DNA from 2 places in the Neobacillus sp. 19 genome. Region 2 is predicted to be linked to the other one. Evidence: a T-box and tRNA genes for the amino acid it is inferred to sense, from the RefSeq annotation. Region 2 holds a T-box; the other holds one or more tRNA genes.
The links. The T-box of region 2 lies ahead of serS (serine--tRNA ligase). A T-box ahead of a tRNA ligase gene usually reads a tRNA of that ligase, here a tRNA-Ser.
Positions count from the first base shown of each region.

Region 1: it has a tRNA-Ser gene. The T-box ahead of serS (serine--tRNA ligase) is inferred to sense a tRNA for this amino acid. The anticodon was not compared.

Region 1 is NZ_JBMPZU010000048.1:1,175-6,025, reverse strand. Features, by position in the region: gene ACO1D1_RS14990 (B3/B4 domain-containing protein) at 92-760, shown strand; tRNA gene ACO1D1_RS14985 (tRNA-Gly) at 842-915, opposite strand; tRNA gene ACO1D1_RS14980 (tRNA-Leu) at 1,136-1,217, opposite strand; tRNA gene ACO1D1_RS14975 (tRNA-Leu) at 1,239-1,324, opposite strand; tRNA gene ACO1D1_RS14970 (tRNA-Cys) at 1,365-1,438, opposite strand; tRNA gene ACO1D1_RS14965 (tRNA-Gly) at 1,447-1,521, opposite strand; tRNA gene ACO1D1_RS14960 (tRNA-Gln) at 1,526-1,600, opposite strand; tRNA gene ACO1D1_RS14955 (tRNA-His) at 1,624-1,699, opposite strand; tRNA gene ACO1D1_RS14950 (tRNA-Trp) at 1,711-1,784, opposite strand; tRNA gene ACO1D1_RS14945 (tRNA-Tyr) at 1,794-1,878, opposite strand; tRNA gene ACO1D1_RS14940 (tRNA-Thr) at 1,907-1,979, opposite strand; tRNA gene ACO1D1_RS14935 (tRNA-Phe) at 1,999-2,074, opposite strand; tRNA gene ACO1D1_RS14930 (tRNA-Asp) at 2,083-2,159, opposite strand; tRNA gene ACO1D1_RS14925 (tRNA-Met) at 2,163-2,236, opposite strand; tRNA gene ACO1D1_RS14920 (tRNA-Val) at 2,261-2,336, opposite strand; tRNA gene ACO1D1_RS14915 (tRNA-Glu) at 2,340-2,414, opposite strand; tRNA gene ACO1D1_RS14910 (tRNA-Ser) at 2,435-2,526, opposite strand; tRNA gene ACO1D1_RS14905 (tRNA-Asn) at 2,535-2,609, opposite strand; rRNA gene rrf (5S ribosomal RNA) at 2,624-2,740, opposite strand; rRNA gene ACO1D1_RS14895 (23S ribosomal RNA) at 2,872-4,851, opposite strand, start outside.
Region 2 is NZ_JBMPZU010000095.1:6,045-10,895, reverse strand. Features, by position in the region: tRNA gene ACO1D1_RS25780 (tRNA-Ser) at 34-126, opposite strand; gene serS (serine--tRNA ligase) at 226-1,503, opposite strand; T-box leader at 1,745-1,971, opposite strand; gene ACO1D1_RS25770 (serine hydrolase) at 2,086-3,387, opposite strand; gene guaB (IMP dehydrogenase) at 3,631-4,851, opposite strand, start outside.

The sequences.
Region 1 (4,851 bases), on a different contig from region 2:
AAATACTTCGTCTATTTTAAAGTTGATAAGATTATTAGCTGCACATCTAATTATGATAAACTATTTTTAATGAAATTTGGAGGTGGAATCGTTGGAAATTCAACTTTCAACGGAAATAATCGAGCAAATTCCCGGCTTTAAACTTGGGGTAATTGAATACAGAAATATCACAGTAGGAGATTCACCACAAATGCTTAAGGGCAGACTGCAGCTTTTTCAAGAGTCGATTTATTTTGATTTAGAAAACACTAATGTAACAGACCTTCCGGGCTTACAAGAATGGCGCAACGTATTTAAACAGACTGGTAAAGATCCAAATCGCTACCGTCCCTCTGCAGAAAGCTTATATAGACGGGTACAATCGCAAAATTATCTTTCTTCGGTGCAAAGTGCTATTGATATCAATAATTTTTTTTCACTTCAGTATCAAGTGCCGATTGGAATTTATGACCTTGATCTTATCCAAGGGTCAGTTGAAATACGAATTGGTAAAGCCGGCGAGGAGTACATAGGATTAAACGGGAGGAAAAATTCTTTAGATCGATTACTTTTGGCCGCTGATCAAGAGGGACCTTTTGGCAGCCCGTTTGTCGATTCAGAACGAACACCCGTAAAATATACTACGAAAAATGCTTTACAAATCATTTATTTACGGCCATCAACCGATATCGAAAATGCTGAAAAGCTGACACTTTCATTAATGGACATGTTTTTACAAATTCATGGCGGGGAAGGTACATTTCATATTCTTGAATGCTAGAAGGCATCCTTTTTTAATGTAATGAAAAAACGCAATGCATCGTTCTCCTATGTAACGATACACTGCGTTAGTTAATATGTATGGAGCGGGTGATGGGAATCGAACCCACTACATCAGCTTGGAAGGCTGAGGTTTTACCAGTAAACTACACCCGCATGTTTTGATTAAATATGACAAATTGATGAACTGACTGTTATTATAATACACACAATTCTTCCATACGTCAAGTAGCTTCATCGAAATTTGTCGATTTTTTTCACTTTACTAAACAACGCTTCTTTATGTTTTTTCTTCTGCGAATTGTCCATCATACGAATAAAAAACAAAAAAGGTTTTCTACATGGTATGTGAAAAACCTTTTTATCATCGAATTGATACCGGTGGTCGGGGTCGAACCGACACTCCTCACGGAACACGATTTTGAGTCGTGCGCGTCTGCCAATTCCGCCACACCGGCGTATTAAGATGTTTGAAGCAATGCCGAGAACCGGAATCGAACCGGTACGGTAGTCACCTACCGCAGGATTTTAAGTCCTGTGCGTCTGCCAGTTCCGCCACCCCGGCAAAAATCAATTACTTATTTTAATCCATGAAAGATAAAATTTGGAGGCGGCAACCGGATTCGAACCGGTGGTAAAGGTTTTGCAGACCTCTGCCTTACCACTTGGCTATGCCGCCGTATATTTTGGAGCGGAAGACGGGATTCGAACCCGCGACCCCCACCTTGGCAAGGTGGTGTTCTACCACTGAACTACTTCCGCAGAATGGCTGGGCTAGCTGGATTTGAACCAACGCATGTCGCAGTCAAAGTGCGATGCCTTACCGCTTGGCTATAGCCCAATGATAATAATAAAATATTTTTATGGGGCGACTGATGGGAATCGAACCCACGAATGTCGGAACCACAATCCGATGCGTTAACCACTTCGCCACAATCGCCACAATATGATTGGCAGGGGTAGTAGGAATTGAACCCACACCAAAGGTTTTGGAGACCTTCGTTCTACCTTTAAACTATACCCCTATAAATAAATGGTGGAGGGGGACGGATTCGAACCGCCGAACCCGGAGGGAGCGGATTTACAGTCCGCCGCGTTTAGCCACTTCGCTACCCCTCCACTATAATATGTTATTGTCAGCTTAAGGTGCCGACGAGAGGAATTGAACCCCCAACCTACTGATTACGATTCAGTTGCTCTACCAATTGAGCTACATCGGCAATCAATTAAATGAATAAATGGTGGCTCAGGACGGAATCGAACCGCCGACACAAGGATTTTCAGTCCTTTGCTCTACCGACTGAGCTACTGAGCCACTCTAAATGGCGGTCTGGACGGGACTCGAACCCGCGACCTCCTGCGTGACAGGCAGGCATTCTAACCAACTGAACTACCAGACCAAATTGCGGGGACAGGATTTGAACCTGCGACCTTCGGGTTATGAGCCCGACGAGCTACCGGACTGCTCCACCCCGCGATAATAATAATAATTAGAGCATTATGGTGGAGGATGACGGGATCGAACCGCCGACCCTCTGCTTGTAAGGCAGATGCTCTCCCAGCTGAGCTAATCCTCCAAATGGTGACCCCTACGGGATTCGAACCCGTGTTACCGCCGTGAAAGGGCGGTGTCTTAACCGCTTGACCAAGGGGCCATATTGTTACAATGTTTTTATGGCGGAGAGCAAGGGATTTGAACCCTTGAGACAGGGTTACCCGCCTACACGATTTCCAATCGTGCTCCTTCGGCCACTCGGACAGCTCTCCAACAAAAATGGCTCCGCAGGTAGGACTCGAACCTACGACCGATCGGTTAACAGCCGATAGCTCTACCACTGAGCTACTGCGGAATAATATGATTACAGCCTGGCAACGTCCTACTCTCACAGGGGCGCATGCCCCAACTACCATCGGCGCTGAGAAGCTTAACTTCCGTGTTCGGTATGGGAACGGGTGTGACCTTCTCGCCATTGTTACCAGACTATTTTATCGACACTATTTTATTATAATGTCTTTTTCATATTTTTCAAGAGGAAATTTAATTTTTTTCATTCCCTCAAAACTAGATAATGCAGAAGAAGTTTTTGTAAAAACGAGTTCAACCAATTTGAAATGGTTAAGTCCTCGATCGATTAGTATCAGTCAGCTCCACATGTCGCCATGCTTCCACCTCTGACCTATCAACCTGATCATCTTTCAGGGATCTTACTAGCTTGACGCTATGGGAAATCTCATCTTGAGGGGGGCTTCATGCTTAGATGCTTTCAGCACTTATCCCGTCCGCACATAGCTACCCAGCGATGCCTTTGGCAAGACAACTGGTACACCAGCGGTGCGTCCATCCCGGTCCTCTCGTACTAAGGACAGCTCCTCTCAAATTTCCTGCGCCCACGACGGATAGGGACCGAACTGTCTCACGACGTTCTGAACCCAGCTCGCGTACCGCTTTAATGGGCGAACAGCCCAACCCTTGGGACCGACTACAGCCCCAGGATGCGATGAGCCGACATCGAGGTGCCAAACCTCCCCGTCGATGTGGACTCTTGGGGGAGATAAGCCTGTTATCCCCGGGGTAGCTTTTATCCGTTGAGCGATGGCCCTTCCATGCGGAACCACCGGATCACTAAGCCCGACTTTCGTCCCTGCTCGACTTGTAGGTCTCGCAGTCAAGCTCCCTTGTGCCTTTACACTCTACGAATGATTTCCAACCATTCTGAGGGAACCTTTGGGCGCCTCCGTTACTCTTTAGGAGGCGACCGCCCCAGTCAAACTGCCCACCTGACACTGTCTCCCACCCCGATCAGGGGTGCGGGTTAGAATTTCAATACAGCCAGGGTAGTATCCCACCGACGCCTCCACCGAAGCTAGCGCTCCGGCTTCTCAGGCTCCTACCTATCCTGTACAAGCTGTACCAAAATTCAATATCAGGCTACAGTAAAGCTCCACGGGGTCTTTCCGTCCTGTCGCGGGTAACCTGCATCTTCACAGGTACTATAATTTCACCGAGTCTCTCGTTGAGACAGTGCCCAGATCGTTACGCCTTTCGTGCGGGTCGGAACTCTACCCGACAAGGAATTTCGCTACCTTAGGACCGTTATAGTTACGGCCGCCGTTTACTGGGGCTTCGATTCAGAGCTTCGCTTGCGCTAACCCCTCCTCTTAACCTTCCAGCACCGGGCAGGCGTCAGCCCCTATACTTCGCCTTGCGGCTTCGCAGAGACCTGTGTTTTTGCTAAACAGTCGCCTGGGCCTATTCACTGCGGCTCTTCAGGGCTATGAACCCTAAAGAGCACCCCTTCTCCCGAAGTTACGGGGTCATTTGCCGAGTTCCTTAACGAGAGTTCTCTCGCTCACCTTAGGATTCTCTCCTCGCCTACCTGTGTCGGTTTGCGGTACGGGCACCTTGAATCTCGCTAGAGGCTTTTCTTGGCAGTGTGGAATCAGGAACTTCGGTACTAAATTTCCCTCGCTGTCACAGCTCAGCCTTTACGGTGAACGGATTTTCCTATTCACCAGCCTAACTGCTTAGACGCGCATATCCAACAGCGCGCTTACCCTATCCTCCTGCGTCCCCCCATCACTCAAACGATTCATAGGTGGTACAGGAATATCAACCTGTTGTCCATCGCCTACGCCTTTCGGCCTCGGCTTAGGTCCCGACTAACCCTGAGCGGACGAGCCTTCCTCAGGAAACCTTAGGCATACGGTGGATGAGATTCTCACTCATCTTTCGCTACTCATACCGGCATTCTCACTTCTAAGCGCTCCACCAGTCCTTACGGTCTAGCTTCAACGCCCTTAGAACGCTCTCCTACCACTGACACCAACGGTGTCAATCCACAGCTTCGGTGATACGTTTAGCCCCGGTACATTTTCGGCGCAGAGTCACTCGACCAGTGAGCTATTACGCACTCTTTAAATGGTGGCTGCTTCTAAGCCAACATCCTGGTTGTCTAAGCAACTCCACATCCTTTTCCACTTAACGTATACTTTGGGACCTTAGCTGGTGGTCTGGGCTGTTTCCCTTTTCGACTACGGATCTTATCACTCGCAGTCTGACTCCCACGGATAAGTCTTTGGCATTCGGAGTTT
Region 2 (4,851 bases):
TCTCCAGTTTTTATGCGCGATTGTAAATATAGATGGCGGAGGAAGAGGGATTCGAACCCCCGCGCGGTTTAACCCGCCTGTCGGTTTTCAAGACCGATCCCTTCAGCCGGACTTGGGTATTCCTCCGTATCGACAAAATGTAATTTATCATATATTTCATACTGTGTCAAACATATTTATATAAAATACCGGACGGAGAAGAAATCCGTCCGGTATTTTATATTTTTACAGTGTTATGACCTCACGGCCGCCCATATAAGGACGTAGTACAGTTGGAATGACGACACTGCCGTCCTCCTGCTGGTAGTTTTCTAAAATGGCGGCGACCGTGCGGCCAATCGCAAGGCCAGATCCGTTTAATGTATGCACATGCTCTGGCTTCGCTTTATTGTCGCGGCGGAAGCGGATATTGGCACGGCGTGCTTGGAATGCCTCGAAATTACTGCAAGAAGAAATCTCACGGTAGGTTTCGTAGCTTGGGATCCACACCTCAATATCGTACTTTTTCGCTGCCGTAAAGCCAAGGTCACCGGTGCACATGCTTAAAACGCGGTATGGCAGCTCAAGCAATTGCAATACCCGCTCGGCATCATGTGTCAGTTTCTCAAGCTCCTCATATGAATCTTCCGGCTTCACAAACTTAACAAGCTCAACCTTATTGAATTGGTGCTGACGGATCAGTCCCCTTGTATCACGACCTGCTGACCCCGCCTCAGAACGGAAGCACGCGCTGTAGGCAGCAAACTTGATTGGCAGTTCCTCGCCGCTTAATATTTCATCACGGTGATAGTTGGTAACAGGCACCTCAGCAGTAGGGATGAGGAAATAATCTTCGCTATCGATTAAAAAGGCATCCTCTTCAAACTTTGGCAATTGGCCTGTGCCGGTCATGCTAGTGCGGTTGACCATATATGGCGGCAGGATTTCCGTATAGCCATGTTCATCGACATGAAGGTCAAGCATGAAACTCATTAACGCACGCTCTAAACGGGCCCCCAGCCCTTTATAAAAGACAAATCGGCTGCCGGTAACCTTACCTGCCCGTTCAAAGTCAAGGATCCCTAATTGGTCAGCAAGGTCCCAGTGCGGCTTCGCTTCAAATCCAAACTCACGTACTTGGCCCCATTTTCGAATCTCAACATTTTCATCCTCTGTTTCCCCGATCGGAACACTTTCATGCGGGATATTGGGAATGCTAAGCAGTAAATTGTCTAGAACTTCTTCTACCGCGCGGAGCTCGTCATCAAGCACTTTAATTTGATCGCCTACCTCACGCATTTCTTTAATTAAATGATCGGCATCCTGCTTCTCACGTTTTAATGCGGCAACCTGCTGGGAAACCTCATTCTTTTTGCTTTTTAATTTTTCAGTTTCAACAATTAACTCGCGTCTTTTTTGATCAAGCTCCTCAAACCGGCCTAAATCTGTTAAATCCTCACCGCGATGTTGCAGCTTTTCTTTTACTTCGGCAAAATTAGCCCTTAATACTTTAATATCCAGCATGTTTAGACACTCCCTTTTCTTTTATAAAATAGACTCTGCTAAGCATGGCTGTTGATTTCCGCTACAGCCGCGAGCGGTTCGCGGGGCGGGCGGTGAGCCTCCTCAGCGCTAAAGCGCCTGTGGGGTCTCACCTGTCCCGCTGCTCCCGCAGGAGTCTCGCGGCTTCCGCTCCAATCAACAGTGGTTCAAAATCAACAATAAACTTTAACAGAGCCATAAAATAAAAAACTCCCGCCCCAAATACAGGGACGAGAGTTAGTCGCGATACCACCCTGGTTGACAGCCAATGCTGCCCACCTCAAAAAAAATGTAACGGTTTCTACCGAAAGTACTTACTTACCTCTGAATTGGAGGTGTTCCATACCTTGCTCGAGGATGGATTCACAAGTTTCACCCGCCGGTTCACACCTGCCACCGGCTCTCTTTTGGAGTGATGTTCCTGTTACTAGTTCCTCTCATTGCTTTTAGCATTATAGTTTTGTTTAATAATTTACTATAATTATTAGCAATTTGCAACAGCCTTATACAAATTGTTGTGCTTTTGCTTCCTTCACCATCCCGACGAAGTAGGCGGATACTTAATTAAAACCATCCCTTAACAGCTGAGGCAATTCCGTGCCAGACATCACCAAAGAAATGACCGATTCCACGCATCATCAGAACAAACCAGTTTGCCTTCTCTACATCTTGTGCAGCAATGACATCCACCTGTGCTTGTCCATTCCCTGTAATGAAGCTGACCTTTTCACCGTTTTTCGGTTCAATGGTTAAAGTGCCGACCTTTTCACCTTTTTTAATTGGTGCCGTTAACTCGCCATTTTTGTTGATTTTCTTTTTATCCAGTACTAAGACTGGTTTATAATTTTCTTTTTCGCCATTGTGAACGACCATTTCAACGGCAGATTTCGTATAAATCTTTACTTGATCCTCTTTTCCTTTGATGACTGGGATTGTTTTATGCCCCTTCACTTGGTAGTGTTTTGGAACAAGCTCTTCTTTTGAGTAGTTACTGAAGGCATAATCCAACATCTTTCTCGTTTCATCAAAGCGTGCTTTATACCCGCCTTTTCCGCTGGAGTCCTTCGCATTTTGAACTACTGTAATAAATCTTTTTCCATCACGGGAAGCCGTACCTGTAAAACAATAGCCGGCAAAATCTGTTGTCCCGGTTTTAAGCCCGTCCATGCCTTGATAGCCAAAATCTAACTCCGGCAGCATCCAGTTCCAGTTGATCATTTCAATTCTATCTTCTGTGCCTTCACGGAATGTTTTCTTCGGGGTGCTCGCTGTTTTCAATACATCTGGGAAATCATTAATCAGATGTAACGCAAGTGTAGCAACAGCCCGGGAGGACATGACATTTTCTTCTTCAGCGCCAGTTCCTTGCGGGTGCTCCCCTTTGTAATCACGATTATTTAACCCTGTTGAGTTGACGAATTTATAATCCTTCAACCCTAACTTAGTTCCTTTATCATTCATCATTTTTACAAAATTTGTTTCTGAACCGCCAATTACCTCAGCAATGGCAATGGTCGCAGCATTTGCAGAGTAAATCGCCATTGCTTCATATAATTCACGTACTGTATATTTACCGTCAGCCCGTAACGGGACGTTTGAAAGATCACGATTTTGGGAAATTTTATAGACGAGGTCACTAGGTGTATATTCTCGGTCCCATTTCACTTTACCCTTTTTAACTGCCTCTAATAAAAGATATTCTGTCATCATTTTTGTCATACTAGCAATTCCTAGTACACTGTCTGCATTCTTTTCATATAAAACCTTACCTGTTTCTCCGTCAACCAATATGGCCCCATCTGCATTCACATTTAATGCCGCTTCTGCCTTTGCTGTACTTGCTCCGGCAAATAGGCTGATAAACATGACGAGTGCCAGCGCACTAGCAACGCACTTCTGATAAAAATGTTTATTCACTTTATAGCCCTCCAACGTTTTATTACACCTTGGTTATTTTAACATAACTGCCTAGTAAATCATAGGCGGAGCATAGCACCATCTTATGATAAATTTTGCTTGTTTTGCTTCTTCACTTAGGACCTTTTTCACATGGCAGCCGCTTTTTTACGCAAAAAAACAGAGAGGCAGCCGCCTCTCTGTTTCAACGTATCAAAGTGAATAATTAGGTGCCTCTTTTGTAATTTGAACATCGTGCGGGTGACTTTCTTTAAGGCCAGCACCTGTCATTTTAATAAATTGTGCCTGGGTCCGTAATGCCTCAAGATCCTTTGTACCGCAATAACCCATTCCTGAACGTATGCCGCCAATTAATTGATAGATGGTCTCTGCTAATGGCCCTTTATAAGGGATGCGGCCTTCAATTCCTTCCGGTACAAACTTTTTATTATCCTCTTGGAAATATCGATCTTTTGAACCTTTTTCCATTGCGGCAACTGACCCCATGCCGCGATATACCTTAAAGCGGCGTCCTTGGAATATTTCCGTCTCTCCAGGGCTCTCAGTAACCCCGGCTAACAAGCTGCCCAGCATAACGGCATGTCCGCCTGCTGCCAGCGCCTTAACGATATCCCCTGAGTATTTGATGCCGCCGTCAGCAATAATCGTTTTTCCATGCTTCCGTGCTTCTGTTGCGCAGTCATAGACGGCTGTAATTTGCGGTACACCAACGCCGGCAACAACCCGTGTTGTGCAAATAGAACCAGGTCCAATTCCTACCTTCACGACATCAGCCCCTGCTTCAAACAGGTCTTTGGTTGCTTCAGCGGTTGCCACATTGCCGGCAACAATTGTTACCTGAGGAAATGCTGTTTTAAGTTCCTTGACTGTATCAAGAACACCTTTTGAATGTCCGTGAGCAGTATCAACAACAAGGACATCCACATTAGCCGCTATAAGCGCCTCAGCGCGTTTCATCGTATCTTTTGTTACTCCAACGGCAGCCCCTGCTAATAAGCGGCCTTGGCTGTCTTTTGCAGAGTGAGGAAATTCAATTACTTTTTCAATATCCTTAATCGTAATTAATCCTTTCAACACACCTTCATCATTAACAAGCGGCAATTTTTCAATTTTATATTTCTGAAGGATTTCTTCCGCCTCTTTTAATGTCGTACCAACTGGTGCCGTTACCAGGTTTTCCTTTGTCATGACATCAGAAATTTTAAATGAATAATCTTGATCTTGGATGAAGCGAAGATCTCTGTTCGTGATGATTCCGACAAGCTTCTGTTCCTCCAAATTATTAACAATCGGCACACCGGAAATGCGATATTTTCCCATTAAATGTTCCGCATCAAATACTTGGTGCTCTGGAGTTAAAAAGAATGGGTCGGTAATAACCCCGCTTTCAGACCTTTTAACCTTTTCAACCTG